One region of the Lactobacillus panisapium genome, then DNA from elsewhere that is predicted to be linked to it. Evidence: predicted binding sites of a transcription regulator. Region 1 holds the regulator's gene; the other holds the start of a gene.
What was found. Region 1 encodes HrcA, which represses chaperone genes, less so after heat shock. Its sites were predicted from a motif close to TTAGCACTCNNNNNNNNNGAGTGCTAA; they were not measured.
Positions count from the first base shown of each region.

Region 1 (11,709 bases):
AGGCGATTTCAAATTAATGACTGAGAAAGTTGTTGTTGAAGAAGTTCACGATGACAGACTGGAGATCAGTTTGAAAGATGCCTTAGCCATTAATAAAGCATACGAATTGGGCGATAAAATCAGATTTGAAGTTGCACCTAAGAACTTTGGTCGAATTGCTGCACAAACAGCTAAACAAGTTATTATGCAACATTTGCGGGAAGCTGAAAGAAACCATATCATTAACGAATATTCACAATATGAAGATGAATTGATTACGGGTACAGTTGAACGGCGCGACAACCGCTTTGTTTATGTTAAAATTGGTAATGTTGAAGCTGTTATGCCTAGAAACGACCAGATGCCTAACGAAACTTATAACCCTCAAGACCAGATTCGGGTACTTGTCACTCATGTTGGTTCTGATACCAAGGGCGCACAAATTACTGTTTCACGGACAGCTCCTGATATGGTTAAGCGTCTTTTTGAACAAGAAGTTCCTGAGATTTACGATGGGACGGTAGAAATTGTTTCGATTGCGCGTGAAGCGGGAGACAGAACTAAGATTGCCGTTAAGTCTAACGATCCAAACATTGATCCTGTTGGTACTTGTGTCGGTCAACGCGGTGCCCGAGTTCAAAACGTAGTTAATGAACTAGGTGGCGAGAATATTGACGTCGTTAAGTATGAAGAAGATCCGTCTGATTTTATTGCCAATGCATTGAACCCTGCAGAAGTTATTGCGGTTCAATTTGGCGATGAAGAAGATGAAAAAAGTGCATTGGTAATTGTTCCGGATTACCAGTTATCGCTTGCCATTGGTAAAAAGGGTCAGAATGTTCGTTTAGCTGCTCGGCTAACGGGCTACAAGATTGACATCAGGCCAGAATCAGAAGTTGAGTTTGTCGATGAAAGCTCAAACGAAGCCAATCAGGAAAATGAAGATGCCGCTTTAAACGATGTAGTAGATGAAGCCGCTGAAGATATTGCTGATTCCGTTTCAGCTGACGATGATTCTTCAGTTGATGATGAAGATGAGAATGCCGCTACTTCTACTCAAGAAGATGAAGAAACAGAGCAAGATGCTGAACTAACTTCTACTGAAAGTGAAGATACTGTCGACGAATAAGGCAGGGGGTGAACTCTTTTGAAAAAAAGAAAAATTCCGATGCGGAAAGATTTATTAACCAATACCATGCAACCGAAAAAAGAGTTAGTTCGGATTGTAATTGATAAGGAAAAAAACATTTCTGTTGATCCTACAGGGAAAAAGCCAGGACGTGGTGCATATGTATCGCTTGATCCTGATAAAATTGAGCAAGCAAAAGAAAAAGGAGTTCTTGAGCGAAGCTTAGGTGTTAAAATTGCCGCTTCATTTTATGAAGAATTATATTCCTATGTTGATCATCAAAAAGCAAGAAAAGAATTGTTTGGTGATGATTAAAGTTGCAAAATAGACAAAAGGCATTGAATTTGCTAGGGCTTGCTGAGCGAGCTGGTAAGCTTGTTTCCGGTTTGGAAATCGTATCAGTTGGCTTAAAGGCAAAAAAAGTTAAAATAGTAATTTTGGCTAATGATAGTCACGCGGATACAAGCGAAAAGCTTACTCGAATTGCTAAGCAAAATGATGTTACTGTCATTTCTGAATTCAGCAGTAGCGAGATATCGCATGCAATAGGTAAAAACCGTAAGGTATTGGGGATTACTGATACAGGTTTTTGCAAAGCGTTAATACAAAAGATAAATGAAGGAGTGTGATTTGATGGCTAAGAAAAGAATCTATGAAATTGCAAAAGATTTAGGCATCGATAATAAAGATGTGGTCAATAAGGCGAAAGACCTTGGCTTTGATGTAAAAAATCATATGTCATCACTAGAGGATTCACAAGTGAATCAGTTAAAGGGTAGTTTTCGTAACCCCGCTCCCGCCAAAAAGCAAGAAAAAGCTGCTAAAAAGAGTAGCAAGATTAAGATTTCTGTTACTTCCATCCGTAAAAATGAGAAAAACCATGAAGACGGTAAAAGTAATAAGAACAATCGGCACAATAATAATCACCGTTCAAACAACCGCAATCGCAAAGAGCAAGATCATTCACAGCAACGTTCTAACCGAGAACAATCCACAAGAACACAGAAACCCGCTGCACAAGATCTTTTGAAGCAATTAAAACAAAAACAGAGAGTTGAAGAGAGTACGCTGAATCGTCAAACTGAAAAGGCTCGTGAGTCTTATAAGAATAATACAAGTAAACCACAAGAAACTAAGGAAGAAACCAGTGCCAAGAAGCAAGAAGTTGTTAAAGTAAAGAAAGTTGAAACTTCTGCTCCTAAAGTGACCGGTCCTAAAATTATTAAGCCCTCGCCAGCTAGAATGAAGCAGAACCAAACTGCTACTTCAGAGCGGCCAAAGGCTATCGACAATAATTCTGTTCCAGAGCCTGCCAAAGAAGAAAAGCGTCGTGGTAATGGCCATAATTCACGTAATAATGGTAAACCAGGTCGCAAAGGAAAGAATCAAGCATTTGGCAATAACAACAATACTTATTCTAAGCACCAAGAGAAGCGTAAGCGCAAGAATAAGAAACGGCAATATGAACAAATGCCGAAAAAGCAGCCAACTCAAAGAAAAGAGCGTCCATTACCAGAAACTTTAGTTTATGAAGTTGGGATGAATGCACAAGATTTGGGTAAAATTCTTCACCGTGAACCAGCAGAAATTGTTAAAAAGTTATTCATGCTTGGTGTAATGACTAATCAAAATCAATCTTTGGATAAGGACGCAATTGAACTAGTAGCGGCTGAATACGGAATTAATGCTGAAGAAAAAGTTCATGAGGACATGTCTGATATTGATAACTTATACAATAAGAGAATGGAAGCCTCTAAGGAATCTAAGCATCAGATTAAGCGTCCACCTGTAGTAACAATCATGGGTCACGTTGACCACGGAAAGACGACTTTACTTGATCGTTTACGTCATACTCATGTTACCGACCATGAAGCTGGCGGTATTACGCAAAAGATTGGTGCATATCAGGTTAGAATTGATAATCATTTGATTACCTTCTTGGATACCCCTGGACACGCGGCCTTTTCAAATATGCGTGAACGTGGTGCAGAGATTACTGATATTGTTGTTTTGGTCGTAGCTGCTGATGACGGTGTAATGCCACAAACAATTGAAGCGATTGATCATGCTAAAAGCGCTAAAGTTCCAATTATTGTTGCAATCAATAAAATGGATGCTCCAGGCGCCAACCCACAACATGTTACTGAGCAATTGATGAAGTATAATCTTATTCCAGAAGATTACGGTGGCGATACCATCTTTGTTAATATTTCTGCCAAAACTGGTGAAAATGTTGATGAATTATTGCAAATGATTTTACTTCAAGCTGATGTGATGGAATTAAAGGCTGATCCAAAACAAAAAGCTATCGGTACTGTTATTGAAGCTCGGTTATCTCGTGGACGTGGTCCAGTTGCCGACTTGTTAGTTCAACAAGGTACGCTTCATACTGGTGATCCAATTGTTGTTGGTAACCGGTTTGGTCGTGTTCGGGTAATGACCAATGATCGTGGTCGGCAGGTTGAAAAGGCAACACCTTCAATGCCAGTTGAAATTACTGGTTTGAATGATGTTCCTGAATCAGCCGATAAGATCGTTGTCTTTGATGACGAAAAGACTGCTCGAAGTGTTGGTGAGCAAAGAGCTCAACAAGCATTACAACAATCACGTGAAAATGTTACTCATGTTACTCTTGATAATTTGTTTGACACAATGAAGAAAGAGAATATGAAGGAAGTCGATGTTGTCTTAAAGGCAGATGTTCAAGGTTCGACAGAAGCTTTGCAACAATCTCTAGAAAAGATTGAGGTAGAGGGCGTTCGCGTTAACATTATTCACGCAGGCGTAGGTGCCGTTAATGAATCTGATGTCACATTGGCTGGTGCTTCCAATGCCTTCATCATCGGCTTTAATGTTCGACCAACGGCAACTGCTAAGTCGCAAGCTGAGGCTGATGGTGTCGATATTCGCTTATACAGTATTATTTACAAGGCGATTGATGATGTTAAGGCAGCTATGCAAGGAATGCTTGAGCCAACATACGAGGACAAGGTTGTCGGCAACTTAACAGTTCGTGAAACTTGGAAAGTTTCTAAAGTTGGAACTATTGCTGGTGCTTTTGTTGACTCGGGTTACATCACACGCGATTCTGATGTCAACTTAATTCGTGACGGTGTGGTCATTTATAACGGTAAAGTTGCTTCACTTAAGCGATTTAAGGATGATGCTAAAATTGTTAAGCAAGGTTTTGACTGTGGTTTGACAATTGAAGGCTATAATGACATTAAAATTGGTGATGAATTAGAAGCAGTTGAACAGCAAGAAGTTAAGCCTAACTAGTTTGACGGGGAGGAAAACATGAAACACAGAGTAGGTCGTGTTGAAGGAGAGATCCTCCGTGAATTAACCAAAATTCTGCGGAAAAATATTCGTGATCCACGCGTAAGCGATGTTACAATTACTGCAGTTGAATGTACTAATGATTTGTCGTATGCAACTGTTTACTACAGCATTCTTTCTGAAAATCCAAAAAAGGAAGAAGAAGCTGCTGCAGGACTTGAAAAAGCAAAGGGCATGATGCGTCATTTGCTTGGTCAAATTTTAACAGTTTATAAAGTGCCTGAATTAATTTTCAAGCGAGACAATTCAGTAAAATATGGTAGTAAAATTGATCGACTAATTGCTGAAGTTAAAAAGCAAGATGAAGATCGAAATAATTAACCAAAAAGCGCTGTTGGGCGCTTTTTTAGTGGGTAAGGTAAAATGATAAATGGAATTTTAGTGGTTGATAAAGACAAAGGCATGACCAGTGCTGACGTCGTCTACCATTTACGTAAAGCCCTTCATATTAGGAAAATCGGTCATGCTGGTACTTTGGATCCCGATGTAACTGGTGTTTTGCCAATAGCGATTGGTCAGGCTACCAAGTTAATTGAACTAATGCATACGCAAAATAAGAAATATGTGGGAACAGCTATTTTAGGCTATGCTACTGATAGCTATGATATAAGTGGCAAGGTTCTCAAGAGTCAGAAGTTGACTGATCCGATTGCAAAAGAAGAAATTGAACAGCAAATGAAAAAATTTGTTGGCCAAATTGAACAAGTACCACCAATTTATTCAGCTGTCCGGGTTAATGGTAAGCATCTATATGAATACGCTCGTGAGGGTATCGAAGTAGACCGGCCAAAAAGGCAAGTGCAAATTTTTGCCTATGATACTATGTCTGAACCGGTATTTGATTCAAAAACCGGTTTTCAAGAATTTGATTTTCAAATTGAATGCAGTAAAGGTACATATGTAAGATCCCTTGTTAATGACTTAGGCACCCGGCTCGGGGTTCCAGCCGTGATGAAAACATTACGCCGGACTGCAAGTTCTGGTTTTACCATTGATCAAGCGGTTAAACTTGATCAAATTATTGCTCATCCTGATGAAGTGACCAACTTTATTCAACCAATTGATGCCTTTTTTAAGGACTATGAAACTTGCGATTTAACTAGTGGTCAATGGCTGAAAGTAAAAAATGGCAATTCAATCCCTTTGAAAACGAATGCAAAAAAGGTTGCATTAAGGTACAATAATAGCGTTAAAGCAATCTATCAAAAGGATGATGCTGTTTATCGCCCTGATTTGATGCTGTTACAAAACGAATAGGTGAAATGAAGGTTATTTATCGTGCACATTATCCATTTAACTTACCCCATCGGCGAAAAGCTATTTCCAACTAATATTATCTTAGCGCTTGGTTTTTTTGATGGCGTCCATCTCGGACACCAGCAGTTAATTAAAATTGCCAAAAAAAAGGCAGACGACAAGCACTTGCCTTTGGTTGTAATGACCTTTGACCGTCATCCTAAAGAGGTTTACCAAAATTCACAAGTTACCTATATAGATAATTTAGGTGAAAAAGCCTATAAAATGCAAAAACTTGGTGTCGACTATTTATTGGTCATGCATTTTAATGAGCAATTTTGCCAGTTAACTGCACAAGAATTTGTTGATAACATTGTCGTCAAACTGGGTGCTGACACGGTAGTGGCTGGCTTTGATTATACTTATGGTCCTAAAGATATTGCTAATATGAAAAATTTTCCTAAATTTGCTAGAGGCAGATTTGAAATAATTGATGTTCCGAAACAATCTTATGATGGTCAAAAGATTGGCTCGACGGAAATTAAAAAGGCAATTACTGCTGGTCAGATGGACTTAGCACAAAAACTTTTGGGTGCGCCATATGTTATGTCTGGGACAGTAGGTCATGGTCTGCGTAATGGGCATAAATTGGGCTTTCCTACAGCTAATCTAGTATGGGATACTAACAAAGTGGTGCCAAAGGTTGGCGTGTATGCAACCCGAACTAAAATTAAGGGTCAATGGTATGACTCAATGACTAGTGTTGGCTATAATGTAACTATTAATGATAATAAGAAGATTTTTATTGAATCTAATTTATTTGGGTTTAATGAAGAAGCTTATGACGAGGACATGGTTATAAAGTGGTACAAGTATACACGTGGTGAGATTAAGTTTGCTAACTTGAACGAGCTAAAAATGCAGATGAAACAAGATGAAGCTGAAATAAAGGCTTATTTTGCCCAGAGAAACTAATAAATTCTTCCGGTTAATTAGAAAACTGCATTTTGTCATAAAAAAGTTTAGCACTCGACTTGACATTCTGCTAAAAACTAGTATCATAATAATTGTTAGCACCTGATAAGTATGAGTGCTAAAAGTGAGGGCGATTTTTATGTTGACCGAACGTCAAGAATTAATTTTAAAGACAATTATTAATGATTTTACGCAAACGCATGAACCGGTTGGATCTAAAACGGTCATGAATCAGTTGCCAATTAAAGTTTCTAGTGCAACTATTCGTAATGAAATGGCTGCTTTGGAAGACAAGGGATTACTTGAGAAAACACACCTTTCAAGTGGACGCGTACCGTCTACTGAAGGATATCGGTATTACTTAGATAATTTACTTGAACCTCTTCAAATCCCGTCGTCTGTTTACCAGAAAATTGTTAGTCAATTAGATCAGCCTTTTCACCAAGTCAACGAGATTGTACAGGAAGCTGCCAAAATTCTTTCTGACTTGACTAATTACACTGCTTTTGCAGAGGGACCCGAAAATAGTGATTTAACTATCACTGGCTTTCGAATCGTACCGTTATTTAATCGCCAAATTATGGCAATCTTGGTAACTAGTGATGGTAACGTCCATAGCCAAGTTTACAGCTTACCTTATAATGTTCACGGTGATGAAGTAGAAAAAGCTGTGCGGATGATTAACGATGAGCTCGTAGGAAAAGCTTTAAGTGAGATAACTCCTACCTTGCTTAATCAGACCTTGGGTAAAAAGCTAACGAGTAATCATGTAAGCGAACTAATTGATTTAGTTGAAGATGTTATTAACGATGCTGCTAGTGAGCAGATGTACGTTGATGGTCAAATCAACTTATTGAATAATAGTTCGTTTGATGATGTTTCTAGCTTGCGTTCACTATATGAATTGATTGATCACAATGATTTGATTTCTAATTTTGTTGATGACAAGACTAATTCAGATGGTGGCAAATATCCGGTACGTGTAAGTTTGGGTTCTGAATTGTCAAATGATTTGTTAAGAGATTATAGTCTGCTTACGGCAGAGTATAGCGTTGGCTCCCATGGCAAGGGCATAATTGCTTTACTTGGCCCGAATAATATGCCATATTCACAAGTTATTGGCCTTTTGGAATACTTTAGAAATGAATTGGCTAAGAAACTACTTGAATATTATGGTAGGTTTAAATAAAGGAGGTTAGCCGTGAGTAAGGAAAAATATGTTAGCGAAAAAGATTTGGCCAAAGATAAAAGTCAAACAGAAAAAGCTAAAAAAGATGAAAAAAGCAAAGTAAGTACTAAGGTTGACGAACACAAAGATCAAAAATCCGCAGAAAAAAAGCTTGCGGAAAATTTAGCCAAAGCTCAAGAAGAAAAGAAAGACTTGGAGGACAAATTCCTTCGTAGTCAAGCGGAAATGCAAAATATGCAAAATCGCTACAATAATGAGCGTGCACAATTAATCAAGTATGAATCACAATCTTTAGCAAAGGATGTTCTACCAGCAATGGATAACCTTGAACGTGCCTTGAATACTAAAGTAGATGATGAAGCTTCTAAACAACTTAAAAAGGGTGTCCAAATGACTTTGGATTCTTTGATTAAGGCGATGAAGGATCATGGTATCAGTGAAATTGAAGCTGAGGGAGCTAAATTTGATCCTAATTTACATCAAGCAGTACAAACTGTAGAAGCTGAAAATGATGAACAAAAAGATCACGTTGTTCAAGTTTTACAAAAAGGATATTCATATAAAGATCGTACACTAAGACCAGCAATGGTTGTTGTTGCACAATAATTGAAAGGAAGATTATTAATGTCAAAAGTTATCGGTATTGACCTCGGAACCACTAACTCAGCAGTAGCAGTTTTAGAGGGTAAAGAACCAAAGATTATTACTAACCCAGAAGGTAACCGTACCACTCCATCCGTTGTCGCATTTAAAGATGGTGAAATTCAAGTAGGTGAAGTTGCTAAGAGACAAGCAATCACTAACCCTAACACAATTTCATCAATTAAGCGTCATATGGGTGAGACTGATTACAAGGTAAAAATTGGCGACAAGTCTTATACTCCACAAGAAATTTCTGCCATGATTTTACAATACATCAAGAAGTTTTCTGAAGATTATTTAGGTGAAAAAGTTACGGAAGCAGTTATCACCGTACCTGCATACTTCAACGATGCACAACGTCAAGCTACTAAGGACGCTGGTAAGATTGCCGGTTTAGAAGTTAAACGGATCATCAATGAGCCTACTGCATCATCACTTGCTTACGGTCTTGATAAAGATGCCGAAGACGAGAAAGTATTAGTTTACGACCTTGGTGGTGGTACATTTGATGTTTCTGTATTGCAACTAGGTGACGGCGTCTTCCAAGTTCTTTCGACTAACGGTGATACTCACCTTGGTGGGGATGACTTTGATAATAAGATTATTGACTGGCTTATCAAGAACTTTAAAGATGAAAATGGCGTTGACCTTTCTAAAGACAAGATGGCTTTACAACGGTTAAAGGATGCTGCTGAAAAAGCTAAGAAAGATTTATCAGGTGTATCATCAACTCATATTTCTCTTCCGTTCATTTCTGCTGGTGAGTCTGGTCCTCTTCACCTTGAAGCTGACTTAACTCGTGCTAAGTTTGATGAATTGACTGCTGATTTAGTTGATCGTACCAAGATCCCATTTGATAATGCGTTGAAGGATGCCGATTTAACTGTTAGCGATATTGATAAAGTTATTTTAAACGGTGGTTCAACTCGTATACCTGCTGTTCAAGAAGCAGTTAAAAAGTGGGCTGGTAAGGAACCTGACCATTCAATCAACCCAGATGAAGCTGTAGCTTTAGGTGCTGCTATTCAAGGTGGGGTTATCTCTGGTGACGTTAAAGATGTCGTATTACTTGATGTTACACCACTTTCATTAGGGATTGAAACAATGGGTGGCGTCTTCACTAAATTAATTGAGAAGAACACCACAATTCCAACTTCAAAGAGTCAAATTTTCTCAACTGCAGCTGATAATCAGCCAGCAGTAGATGTCCATGTTTTACAAGGTGAACGTCCAATGGCAGCTGATGACAAGACTTTAGGTCGCTTTGAGTTAACTGACATTCCTGCTGCTCCTCGTGGTGTACCACAAATCCAAGTTACATTTGATATCGATAAGAATGGTATCGTTAATGTATCTGCTAAGGATATGGGTACTGGAAAAGAACAAAAGATTACTATTAAGAGTTCTTCCGGCTTATCTGATGAAGAAATTCAAAAGATGCAAAAAGAAGCTGAAGAACATGCTGAAGAGGATAAAAAGAAGAAGGAAGAAGTCGATCTTCGCAATGAGGTTGACCAATTAATCTTCTCAACTGAAAAGACCTTAGATGAAGTCAAAGACAAGGTATCAGATGATGATACTAAGAAGGTTAAAGATGCTCTTGAGGCTTTGAAGAAGGCACAAAAAGATAATAACTTGGATGAAATGAAGACCAAGAAGGATGAATTATCAAAAGTTGCTCAAGATTTAGCCGTAAAATTATACCAAGCTAACGGTGGAGCTCAAGGTGCCCAAGGTCAAGCTGGTCCGCAGGCAGGCCCACAAAACCCAGGTTCACAAGATGGCGGCTCTGATAATGGCTCTGCTGGCGATGGTGAATTTCATAAGGTAGACCCAGATAAATAAAGGGTTTATAATTGAATAAATTAGAAAAGAACTGCCGCATAAGTAGTTCTTTTCTTTTGTAAAGTAAGGAGCTTTTAGATGGCACAAGAAGATTACTATGATGTGCTAGGCGTTGATCGGAATGCCAGTGATAAAGAAATTAACTCTGCTTACCGTAAACTAGCTAAAAAGTATCATCCAGATATCAATCATGAACCTGGTGCAGAAGAAAAATATAAAAAAATTAACGAAGCATATGAAGTTTTACATGACCAGCAAAAGCGGGCACAATATGACCAATTTGGTTCTGCTGGCGTAAATGGTCAGGGCGGCTTTGGCGGTGGAGCCGGCCAAGGATATGGCGACTTCGGTGGCTTTGGCGATTTCGGCGATATTTTTAATGATTTCTTTGGTGGTGCTGGGGCTTCGTCACGTCATGTTGATCCGAAAGCACCAACTCGCGGAGAAGATCTTGATTATACGTTAACAATTGACTTTATGGATGCGATTAATGGTAAGAAAACACAAGTTTCTTATACTCGCAGTGAAACATGTCCAACTTGCAAGGGTAACGGTGCTGAAAAGGGTACTCAACCTATTACCTGTGACAAATGTGGTGGTACGGGAATAATGACCGTTAGCCAAAAGTCAATGATTGGTGTAATTCGGCGGCAAACTACCTGTGATAAATGTCATGGTCGGGGTGTCATCATTGAGCATCCATGTAAGACTTGTCATGGTAATGGCGTTGTAGACGGTAAAAATACCATTGAGGTTAATATTCCAGCCGGAATTGATAATGGTCAACAACTCCGTTATGAAGGTCAAGGTGAAGCAGGTAAAAATGGTGGACCTTATGGTGATTTGTACATAAGCTACCGAATTAAGCCATCTAAAGAATTTGAGCGTAGTGGGAACACAATTTATACTACCGTACCAATCTCATTTGCTCAGGCTACTCTTGGTGATGAAATTACGGTTAAGACGGTCCATGGTGATAAGAAGTTAAAGATACCAGCAGGAACACAACCAAATAAGAAATTCACTATCCGTGGTGAAGGTGTTCCTTACCTTCGCGGTAATGGCAATGGTGATCAGGTTACTACTATTCAAGTCCAGATTCCAAAAACAATCAACGAAAAGCAAAAGCAAGCTTTAGTGGACTTTGTTAAAGCTGGCGGCGGTTCAATCACTCCCCAAGAAAAAGGCTTTTTTGAAAGACTAAAAGAGAAATTGCAGTAATATATTTCTGACAAATCTTTTTATTAAGGCTTGTTAAACAATTAAGCGTCAGACCTATTAAGTAGTTTGACGCTTTTTTGTTTTGAACAAAAATAAGCTAACATAGAGAGTTGATATTTCAGAAGAAAAATATTCACTTTTTTAAAATGAATAA
Region 1 covers NZ_CP048268.1:1,207,385-1,219,093, reverse strand. The annotation lists gene nusA (transcription termination factor NusA) at 1-1,108, shown strand, start outside; gene rnpM (RNase P modulator RnpM) at 1,127-1,423, shown strand; gene GYM71_RS05750 (ribosomal L7Ae/L30e/S12e/Gadd45 family protein) at 1,426-1,737, shown strand; gene infB (translation initiation factor IF-2) at 1,742-4,387, shown strand; gene GYM71_RS05740 (ribosome-binding factor A) at 4,406-4,768, shown strand; gene truB (tRNA pseudouridine(55) synthase TruB) at 4,811-5,704, shown strand; gene ribF (riboflavin biosynthesis protein RibF) at 5,726-6,658, shown strand; gene hrcA (heat-inducible transcriptional repressor HrcA) at 6,798-7,847, shown strand; gene grpE (nucleotide exchange factor GrpE) at 7,860-8,453, shown strand; gene dnaK (molecular chaperone DnaK) at 8,472-10,334, shown strand; gene dnaJ (molecular chaperone DnaJ) at 10,413-11,555, shown strand.

Region 2 (11,709 bases), 930 kb from region 1:
CATTCGCCGTCTTTATATTTAGCTTCATAGCGATATGGTAAATCGCGATAAACGAAGCCTAAATTTTTCCAATCAAGATCTTCTACTCGTTGTTTCATAACAATCCACCCTTTATTACTCCTTATGTTACATAAACTAATAATAAATTATTAGCTTTTTAATTAATAGTTAATTGTTAACTAATTTAGACCATAAATTTAATGATGTCAATCCTTTATTGCACAAATTACCAAAATATCTTTTTGGCAAAAAAATAGTTAACTCTGCTTGAGTGTCACACGTGAAACAAGTAGCTCAATCAGTAGTTATATTAGGATAAAAGGCAAATAACCATTGGGCAGGAAAAAATTTACTACTTCAAATTTAGACAAAAAAAGACTAGCTCCCGCGAAATAGCGGAAACTAGTCTTCAATTACTGTTTAGCAATTAGCCTAATTTTCAATTAGTCCTTATTTTCTTTAGTTTCAGATTTAGTTTTATCGGTCTTATCAGCTTTTGGTGTAATAGTTAAAACTGCATCACCATTTAAGTAAACATGCTGGTCATCTGCAGTAAACTTAACTTCTTTGGTGTCAGGCTCCTTCATTAGCAATTTTGCAATTGGAGTTTCCAAATCTTGCTCAACTACCCGACGTAGTGGCCGTGCACCAAATTTCTTATCGTAGCCTTTTTCTGCCAAGTAAGCTTTTGCTTCAGGGGAAATTTCTACTTTCACATCCCTCTTAGCTAAGACATGTGACATCTTCTTTAAGTAAATATCAATGATCTTAGTCATATCTTCTTCGGTCAGTGAATTGAACGGTACGATTGCATCAAGCCGGTTCAAAAACTCTGGTCTGAAGTAAGCTTCTAAGGCTTTGATCATTTTATCATGGTCCACCTTACCATCCTTGAGTAAGTTATCAGAATACCCAGCATTTGAAGTCATGATCAATATTGTATCTTTAAATGAAACAGTTCTACCTTGGGCATCGGTTAAGCGACCATCATCCATAATTTGTAATAATGCGTTAAAGACTTGTGGATTAGCTTTTTCAATTTCGTCAAACAAAATCAAGCTATATGGTTGATGCCGTACTTTTTCAGTTAATTGTCCACCTTCACCGTAGCCAACATAGCCTGGTGCTGAACCAATCAGTTTATTAACTGCCATTTGGTCTTGGTACTCGGACATATCAAGTCTAATCAGGTGATTTTCACCGCCGAACAATTGAATTGCCAATTGTTTAGCCAGCTCAGTTTTACCAACACCAGTTGGACCAGTCAGTAGGAATGACCCAGTTGGACGATTGTTATCCTTGAATACTTGCTTACGGGCAATTGCATCAGTAATCACGTCAATTGCATTATCCTGATCAATAACGGCCTTCTTTAATTTAGCAGCTAAATCAAGGTTCTTTTGTCCCTCACTGGCATGAAGTTCGCTCATTGGAATCTTAGTTTTTGCTTCAATTAAAGCATAGATGTCTTGGTCGGTTACGCGTGGAGTTGCAGCATCATCAACGTGATCAGCTTTTTCACGTAACTCCTCAATCTTCTTCTTCAAATCACTAGCTTTGTTGTAGTCCTCATTTTTAGCGGCCTCTTCTTTTTCCTTTTCAAGACTAGCAATTCTCTTTTTAATTGATGCTTCATCACTAGGAATAGTGTCAAGACCCTTCTTAGCACCAGCTTCGTCCATTAAGTCAATTGCCTTATCTGGCAAATAGCGACCCTGAATGTAGCGTTGTGATAATTCAACGGCTAAGCGTAAAGCACTGTCACTGTATTTAACGTGGTGATAGTCTTCATACTTTTTCTTTAAACCCTCTAAAATTTTAACCGTTACATCAGCGGATGGCTCTGGAACTTGTACTGGCTGGAAACGACGTGCCAAAGCAGCATCATTTTCAATTCGACGGTATTCTCCTGTTGTCGTTGCACCGATTAAGTTCAAGTCACCACTAGCCAGAGCTGGTTTCAAAATGTTAGCAGCATCGCCACTATTATTTTCAGAATCAGTTGAACCTGCACCAACAATGTTATGAATTTCATCAATGAATAAGATGATGTTTGGATTCTTTTTAGCTTCATCAATTACCTTCTTCAGGCGCTCTTCGAAACTACCACGAAGGCTAGAACCCGCAACCATATCATTAATGTTAATTGCAATAATATGCTTATCTTTCATCTTGTCAGGAACATCACCTGAAGCAATTTTTTGTGCTAAGCCCTCAACAATCGCGGTTTTACCAACACCTGCAGGTCCGACTAAAACCGGATTATTCTTTTTACGTCTGCTTAAAATTTCAATTACTTCTTGGATTTGTTCATCACGACCAATTACAGGATCGTATTTATTGTTTTTAGCTTGCTCGACTAAGTCAACGCCAATTGGTTTTTCCTTTTTTGGTTGACCAGGCATTTGACCGTTCTGGTTCATGCCTTGTGGAGAAATATTCATGCTCGAATAGTGAACTGGAATCGAGCCATTATCATCATTGTTAAAGAAAGAATTATTTAATTCGTTAAATAGATTGTCAAATTCGTTATCAAAATATGCCATACATATACACCCCTTTAATAGGTTTAAATTTGGTAATTAGCACTCGACGTTGTCGACTGCTAACTGCTTACATATAATATTGTAGCAGGTTATCCACAGAATGCAACCCTTTTTGCTTACTTTTCCACATTTTTTTGCTTAACTTGTGAATTTTCCCCTTTTAACTAAAAAAGCCTTGATAAATCAACTTTATTGTTGTTATCAAGGTTTAATAATTATGCTATTTTTGATATAAATTCATGTGTTCAGCCAAATATTTGGCGGTTAAACTATCCTTTTTGTGCGATATATCCACAGGCTGCCCACATGCAACAATTTTTCCTCCCTGCAATCCACCGCGTGGACCCATGTCAATCATATAATCACTATTAGCCATAATATCCAGATCATGAGTAATCGTAATAATCGTTGCCTTCTGCTTCAGTAATTTTTGAAAAACAGCTAGCAAGGTCCTAACATCGTGTGGATGAAGACCAACTGTTGGCTCATCAAAGACAAAGAGACTGCCTTTTTGCCGCCGGTGGAGATGACTAGTCAATTTTAGCCGCTGTGCTTCTCCGCCTGACAACGCAGGTGTTGATTCACCTAAATGCAGGTATCCTAGCCCCATATCATGCAAAGTGGTAATTGTTTTTTCAATCTTAGGCTCATCCCTAAATAACTGTTCTTTCAAAGCATCGTCAACCGAATAATCAAGCACGTCTGCAATACTCAGTCCATGCCATTTTACACGCAAGACGTCTTGGTTAAACCGGTGGCCACCACAAACCGAACAAGTCTCAACCATATCGGGCAAATACTGAATATCAAGTGAAATTGCTCCGGTACCACCACATGCCGGACAGGCACCTTCTTTATTATTGTAGGAAAAATGCGCTGCCTTATACTTTAGCTTTTGAGCTAACGGCTGGCGGGCAAATAATTTGCGCAAATTATCCATAATATCAGTATAAGTAGCAACCGTAGAACGCTGATTTTTGCCAACCGGCGAGGAATCAACGCTAATAACGTTTTTGATTCCACCGCTAGTCAAATCTTTTACCCAGCTTGGACCATCTACCTGTTTTTCTTGCGCATTTAATGCGGGAATGAGCGAATCAAGAATTAACGTTGTTTTGCCTGCTCCAGAAAAACCCGTAACTGCAGTCAACCGCCCAACCGGAATTTGCGTGTGAACATTTTGTAAATTAAAGCGGCCTTTGACAGTAAACTTAATTGTGCCTTCACTAAAAAGCTTCTTTGCATCCACCTGTGGCCGCACATAAAGCGGAGCTGTTCCTTTTAAATACGGACCAATTAGGGATTCTGGTTTCTGCGCAATTTCTTTTGGCGAACCTTCAGCAATTATCTGGCCACCCTGCGAACCTGAACCCGGACCAATTTCAACAATCCAGTCAGCAGCACTTATAATTGAAGTTTCATGATCAACGACGACTAATGAATTGCCTTGATTGACCAGTTCGTGAAAAACCTCAATTAACCCAGCAACATTATCTGGGTGCAGTCCCACAGATGGTTCATCCAGCACATAAAGTACTCCTGTAGTTTCTGTCCGCAAGGTGCGCCCCAATTGAATTCGCTGCAATTCACCAGTTGAAAGACTATTAGCCTGACGAGCTAAACTCAAGTAATCTAACCCTAATTTTAGTAGGGGCTTAACCTGATGCAGCAATTCACCCGTCAGATTTTGCGCTAAAGCTTGCATATCATCTGGCAGCCAGGCTGCGATTTCTTTCATATAATCATCAAGTTCACCGAGCGTAAGTTGTTCTGCCTCAACAATATTTTTTCCAGCTACCAATTGACTCCAGCGACTTGGGTCAATCCGGTGCCCATGACAGCGCGGGCAGGTTTTAAAACGGTAAAAAGAGTTAATCCGTTCCAGTCCACGCTCTGATTTCGTAGTTTTGCGTGAATTGGCCACAGCATTATAGGCATTTTCATATAAGGCATCGAGATGATAAACTCGGCCCGTTGAAGTAGGCAAATCCACCGGCACCTTACGTTCCTTGCCGTGTAAAACAATTTCCTTTTCTGCTTTAGTCAAGTCTTTGTACGGTACGTCTGTCCGAACACCAAGTTCACGGGCGATGCGCCACATCCAATTGCGACCCGGAATCTGCCAGGTCGCCATGGCACCATTTTCTAGAGTTAATTCTTCGTTAGCAATAATCTTACTATCATCAATTTGTTCTACTGTTCCTAAACCTTGGCATTTTTTACATGCGCCATCGGAATTAAAGGCAAAATCTTCTGCACTAAAAGCATAGAATTGTTCGCCACAAGTTGGGCAAGTGAGACGCCCCATTGCCTCACCGGTTAAATCCATCGCTTCAGCAATCTTGATTGTTGGCGCCATCCGGTGGCCATTGGGACAAACTGGCGAACCTAACCGGGAAAAAATTAGCCGTAAAACATTGAAAACTTCTGTTACCGTGCCAACGGTTGACCGGACGCCTGGAATACTCGGCCGCTGGCGCAAGGCTAATGCCGAAGGGATGTGCTTTACCTCATCGACTTGTGCCCGCCCGACCTGACTTATTCGCCTTTTAGTGTAAGCCGCCAGCGAATCAAGGTAGCGCCGGGCACCTTCAGAATACAGAATGCCCATTGCCAAACTAGATTTACCCGAACCACTTAAACCTGATATTGCCACAAATCGGTGCAATGGAATGGCCACATTGATATTTTTTAAATTGTTGACCCTGCCACCAATAACTTCGATTTTAGTCGGCTGTTCTTGATATTTCATGTATTACGATCCTTTCTTCTTGGTTTCAGCTGTTTTCCCGGCTTAACTGGTCGATCTGGTTTTCTCAATAAGTATTCCCGAATTGCCTGGATAACCTGCTTATTTTGCGGTAAATCCGAGTGGTCGGCTTTCTCGCCGGTTACGGTCATCGCTGTATAAGACTTTACCTGATTTTGAAAAATAAACTTACCCGCAGCAACGCTTGTTTCTGGTACAATGCCGTCTGATTCGTAGCTTTTGCCACCAGATAACGAATAAACCTTAAGGTTTTTAGGCAAAGCGGAACGCTTTTTAATAAAATCAGCTAACATTTGTGTGCGATTCTTGATATTGCTCTCAGTAAAATTATACGGCGTCCCCAATGTCATTAGCCGCTTCATTTTTGTGTCACTTGCATACTGTGCATAATAATGCTCCAGCCAATATGTCCAAATCAAGCCACCGTTTGAATGACCGAAGGCCTTAAAATTATTAAACTTGTAATTTTGCATTAATGAGTCAAACGCAATATCCAACCAATAGGCTTGTTTCTTAATATTGGCATACCCATCCTTATTATTAGCAAAACCAATAATGATGATCGGTTCTAAATCATTTTTCCCAATTGAACCACTGTATGACAGCTTTGCTTCACGTGAAACAGTAACTTTGAGCACACTATGCTGATTCATGGTTGTTTTATTCAGTTGGTCAATCAAATCATTAAAGCGCTCGGTCGTTGCACTCGATCCCGGCACCATGATTACCGGTGAAAGCAGTGAGCGGCTGCGTTCGGCTCGGGCTTTATTATCCCTTTTCATCCAAAAATAACTGGGGATGGCGAGGACAACCATGAGTGTAATTAACAAAGTCAACCATTTTAAATTAGGATTTTTGTGCAAACGCATTGCTGCTGCCCCCTTTACTCAACTTCAGTTTTAATTCTACTCTTTCATTTATCCTGATAAACGGCCACATTAAGCATAAATCCAGGGCGAAAAGCACCATCACAAACAAAAGAGCCGTCCAGTTGCCGTTAGTGCCAAAAAATGAAATCAATAGTCCCGGAGTTCCCTTTAAAATAGGATATACACAAACAGGAATAATCCGCAATGTGATTGCACCTGCGGCTAAAGTCATGTTAATTAATGGAATTAAAATACTTGGTAAAATAAAAACAGGATTAAGAATAATTGGCAGGCCAGCCGCAAAGCCTAAACTTGACCCAAAAGCTGCTGGGATTAAATTAAGCCGTGCAATTGCGCCGATTTCCTTGTTTCCGTGCCGCAGTAACAGTAAAACAATCACCGCTAAAATGACACTCGCGCCGCCCATCGTACCGTAAGCCTTAATTAACGAGCTACCTAAGTACTTGTAGGGCACATTCCACGAACTACCGTGCTGAAACGCATATGTCAGATTCTCAGCAGTGTAAGCATTATTTACCGTGCCAGCAAAAGCATGTAAAGGGTAGCCGATCCCCAACCAGTTTAGAAAAGTTACTATTAATGATAAGAATAAGACTTCTAACAGGTTGTTCGTGGTTTGCAGCCGGCTGACCAATTCGTTAAAACTAGCAGAATTGAGTAATTTGATTTGTAATTCATAAATAATAATCCCGAGCACCACTCCCAAAGCGAGTGAAACAAAAAAGGGCAACACTGCGTCCCAAGCACGATGCTGAATCCACTTTGTGCTTTCATTTTCTACTGGCACATAATTTTTTCCTAGTAAATGAAACACCTGTCCAACACAAAAACCAACAATTAATGCACTAAAAACAGCATTAATTTGCAACAGGCTAATTGTGAATGATACTTGATTGCTGTGGCCGCTGTTAGAGGCATATGAACAAAAGAGCATAATTAAAACGGAAGTCATTCCTGACATTGTTGAATCTTTATGGTAGATTCTAGCGGTATAGCGCGCCATAAAATAGCTGGCATAAACGCCAAATACCCCAAACGTTATTTCAATCATGCCGCGACAAACAAATGAACCCGCATACCAAATATGATCAGACATGATTTTATCAAGACTAAAAATGTTATAAATCAGGCCATCTGGAGAAAAGACCAAATCATTTAGCAGATTGAAAAAAGCACCAATAACAGCAATTGGCATTAGCATCACTAAGGTTCTTTGCGCCGCCCGCAAAAAAGTCCATTGCCTAATTCGCAAAACAGACTTTGTAAGTATATTTAACATTGTTTAAGCCCTTACTTTATACAGTATTTGGAATAAAATACTACTCCAATTATTCACTACCAGCAATTTTTTTATTTGAAATATAATTTTATTCCTTTCTGGCCGCCCTGATACGTGAAAATGTTATAATAGAAGCGGTTATTGGAAGGTGGGAAAATGAGCAGGAAAAAAATTGAACTGAATGAAAAAGTAGAAAAACTGGCAGAAAAGTATCTCCAACTAACTAGAACTGATTTAGATGACCTAACCAATACTGCTTTAAAGGCTTATCTTATTGATCATTTAAATTCCAACCAAATTAAAGAAGCGCTAAAAGATACTGATGACATAAGCTCCGAATATACCGGAAAATTGTTTAATATTGATGATTTAAACAAATTTTAGCTAAACATTTAAACAAACTGAAAAGGACAGGCTGCTTAATGAGCCTGTCCTTTATTTTGTTTATTTATTAAATTATTGTCTAAATTGGTTACCGGCCAAATTACGGTAAAAGTTTGCTTTGGTCGTCTGTTTATACGGAATAAGCCAAATCAAACCGATTCCTAGAGTAAGCCCTGCAAGAATTGTCCACCCAATGAAACTGAGATCAAGTACAAATAATTCCCACTTGTGTCCGTTCATCAGCCGCCTACTTTCTGTAATACCGGTAGTTGCATGAACTTCATGACCACTGGCAACCAGATCACTGACAATGTACGGCGTTAAGGCATAAGAATAAGACTTAATAAAGCCGGGAATAATGAGTAAACATGTCCACAAAATTTGAAAAATATAGCTTAAAATGTAATTCAATAGTTCCGGAACAAATCGATTATCGGTAAAAACGGAAAAGATCGAGCGCCAAAAATTAAATTTGCGACCTTCAGTAAAAGCTAAAAAGGTAATAGCCATGCTCAGCATAAAGAAGCCGCTGAGAAATTCACTTCCACTATTGCTCAGTATGCTTCCAGCCCAGATTGCTGGGTTAAAGACTGATTCTGGGTGGCTACTTCCCATCACCTCATTCATATCATTCAATGTTTTAAGTATAGTATTAATACTTGGTCCAAATAAAGTAGCAATTATTATTACAAGCACTAGGCTAACGCAAGCTGCCCAGATCCAATTACCATGCAGCTGACTTTTAGCTTCAGCTTTTAATTCAGCTCTTGTCATATTGATCTCCTTTATATACTCCTATTTAAATACATACTACTATTTTAAAGTACATAAATGCAAAGAAAATACAAAAAGCCTAGTCCCACCAACAATCGGAACTAAGCTCACACAGTGTTTGTGCCACCATTACTGACCACATATAGAAATTTACATTTTCGCTACCGGAGAAAATGAGTTCTTTCCCTATGGCGGCACAACAAAATTTTAGCATGCAATTAACTAAAAAACAAGGTACAACCAATTATATTTTCACTACTTACCATGTTTCTTCAATAACTGCAACATAATTTTATCAATTCGATCTTTCAAAACCGCAAATTCGCCCTTCCGCGTCTTATTGGCCTGAATAATAATCATGGTCTTCGCCGTCTTCGTGCTGCGCATGAAGGTGTAGTAGCCTTCTCCTGCCCCATTAGCCGTCTTTAGCCCTAAACTGGCGTCGTTATAAAAACCACCATTATAATAATATGGCGGACGCGCCCGGTAGAGTTCTCGCCGGCTCTTTTTACTGAGCAGGCTGCCAGCCAGAATATAATTCATTACCTTGGCTAAATCATGATTTGACATCACGACTGACCCGGCACCCAATTCATCATGCGCGGCTTGCAGCGCCTTTTTGTGCTTGACTACATCATAGCGCCCGCCGCGGTAAATCATGCCCGGTACCAAGCGGCTGGCAATAATCTTGCCCGGCTTGGACCATAAAAACTCCGTCTGTTTTAACTGCAGCGGCTCAACGTATGTTGCCCGGAAAAGCTGCTCATAGCTTTGACCGGTTACCTGCGTCATTATGCCGCATAAGTATACATAATTAAGCGAGCTGTAATACCATTTGCCCAACATCTTCGGCTTAAACACCGTCTTTTTCACATCGCAGGCTAGATTATCCTGGTCAGAGACAAAGTGCCGCCGGCCTAACCGCGCTCCTGGTTTTAACTGCAGCCCAGCCGTCATTGCCAATAAATTTTCAATCGTAATCTTTTTCGCACCCGGTATTGCCGGATAGAACCGCGCTAAGCGCTCATGCAAGCTCAGCTTGCCCTCCTGCACTAGCTTCATGACCATGGCGGCGGTCATTGACTTTTGGACGGAATTAATTAAATAACTAGTGTCAGTAGTATTATTGCTAGCATAATCAAGCAAAACTTTGCCTTTGCTAATAACTAAAACTGAACCCTTGATCCCTAAGGCATCAATTCGCTGGCGCACTATTTTACTTTTAAACGATTGTTTTGCGGCTTTTGCTTAGCTGCGACTTCATAGCGGGCTTTTTGCCACTTCTTGGTATAGAAGTAGTTATGGATGTTGTAGTTGTAGCGGTTATCGGGCTGCGCCATGAACGGCTTAACCGCCTGGTCGACTGCCACCCAGCCGCGCCAGCCCAAATGAATCGTATCTTCCATGAAGTACTGCTCACCGCCCCGCTTTGACAAGTCGGTAACCTGGTCAAAGCCTTGGCTGCGCAGCTGGTACTTAATTTTAGCGACTGCCTGCTGGTACATCGTCTGCGATAAGCCGGTATAGTCCGCCCACTTTTGGTTAATTGGCGGAATGATGAACAAGACATTGGTGTGCTGCTTGGCAAACTGGTGCAACATCAGCTCAAAATCGCTGTATTCGACCGACTTGGTATAATCAAAGTTTTTCTGACTGTCCTTTAATTTAGCCAGATTGCGCTTATTCAGCCGCATCTTAAAGAAGCGGTTGTTAATCCCAAACTCATTGGAATTAGTATGAATTGCCGCTTGCTGGCTGGCAACTCGGTCCAGTGCCTTGGCCGAGTCAGTTGCTGGCAGCAGCTTGGCCTGACCATTTATTTTGGGCAGGCGGTCGCGCAATTGGAAGGTACTGAAAAACTTGTCCTCATTGTTAAGCATGCGCCGCTGATTTTCGAGGTAGAAACGCTGCACGCTTGACAAGGGCTGGCCGCTGGCTGCTTTTTTCATGCCGGCTTTGACCATGCCCTTGACTTCCGGCATTGCCAAGAAGCGCTTAGCGGCATAGCGGCTGGCGCGGCTGCTTTTCTTGAGGTCTAACAAGAAGTTGCAGGCCTGCAGCGGTGAATAATACAGCGCAAACGCATCCGGGTTTTGCCCCATTTTCGTAAACCATTGCGGTGACACAATCACGACGGCTTTTTTGTTTTTTAGCTGCTTGGCCGTTCCCTGCATGCCCAAAAATTGGGCTAGCGACTGGCTGCCCGGCCCGCCTAGTAAAAACGGCCGGTAATTGCGGTGATATTTTTGGGCCAACACGCTGGGGTGCAGCGGATCAAGCCGGGACAACTCGCTAGAGCCGTAAAAGGGCACGTAGTCGTCCTTAAAGGCATCCTGCTTCATCAAGGAACCCTTAAAAACCGTGGTCGTCTGCGAATTGGCCGCCTGATAAATAGCGTCCTGCGAAAAGGTCCGCTCCCAAGGCAACAAAAAAATCACCAGCAATAAGATAAAAGCGCAAAGAACTGGGCCAAAGATTTGCCACAGCCGGCGTTTGTTACTCATTTTTTAAACTTTCCACCTTTGCCACAATCTTGCTGGGCGTATTCCATTCGTTCCGGTCAAATTCGGAAACCGGCACATCGATCGCAAATTTTTCCTGCAGGTTCAATAACATCTGCACGCTGGCCATGGAGTCCATTAGCCCGTTGGCAAAAATATCTTCATCCATCTTGCCGGCTAAGTCTTCTCCGGTTAAATCTTGTAAAATTGCTAAAACTTCTTCTTTAATATCCATGATTAAACCTCTTAAATAATTCTATTGCCTGTTTAAGCTACTTCCAGCCAAACCAGAGCTGGCTGAGAAAACCTGAAAAAATCAGGAAACTGAAACAAACGACGTTAAAGGTGACGAAAATTGCCAGCCACTTGGTGTACTTGTTAGCCGGCAGCTTGTCCTTATGCTTCTTTTTAAACCTGAGCCAGCAGTCATTAATAATGATGGCGCAAGCATGGAACAAGCCGTAAACAATGTAATACCAGCTTAGCCCGTGCCAAAAGCCCATCACTAAAAACAAGAGCAGGTAGGCCGCCTGCGACAGGCGCACCGGGTTTTTAAACAGCTTTT
Region 2 covers NZ_CP048268.1:2,136,534-2,148,242, forward strand. The annotation lists gene GYM71_RS10105 (branched-chain amino acid aminotransferase) at 1-98, opposite strand, end outside; gene GYM71_RS10110 (ATP-dependent Clp protease ATP-binding subunit) at 444-2,546, opposite strand; gene GYM71_RS10115 (ATP-binding cassette domain-containing protein) at 2,767-5,298, opposite strand; gene GYM71_RS10120 (alpha/beta hydrolase) at 5,295-6,185, opposite strand; gene GYM71_RS10125 (PTS sugar transporter subunit IIC) at 6,163-7,485, opposite strand; gene GYM71_RS10130 (hypothetical protein) at 7,642-7,869, shown strand; gene GYM71_RS10135 (DUF975 family protein) at 7,942-8,643, opposite strand; gene GYM71_RS10140 (serine hydrolase domain-containing protein) at 8,899-9,855, opposite strand; gene dltD (D-alanyl-lipoteichoic acid biosynthesis protein DltD) at 9,855-11,147, opposite strand; gene dltC (D-alanine--poly(phosphoribitol) ligase subunit DltC) at 11,140-11,379, opposite strand; gene dltB (D-alanyl-lipoteichoic acid biosynthesis protein DltB) at 11,417-11,709, opposite strand, start outside.
Region 2: GYM71_RS10110 (ATP-dependent Clp protease ATP-binding subunit) is a predicted target of HrcA. The motif match lies at 2,583-2,609, and genes of this name have one in related genera.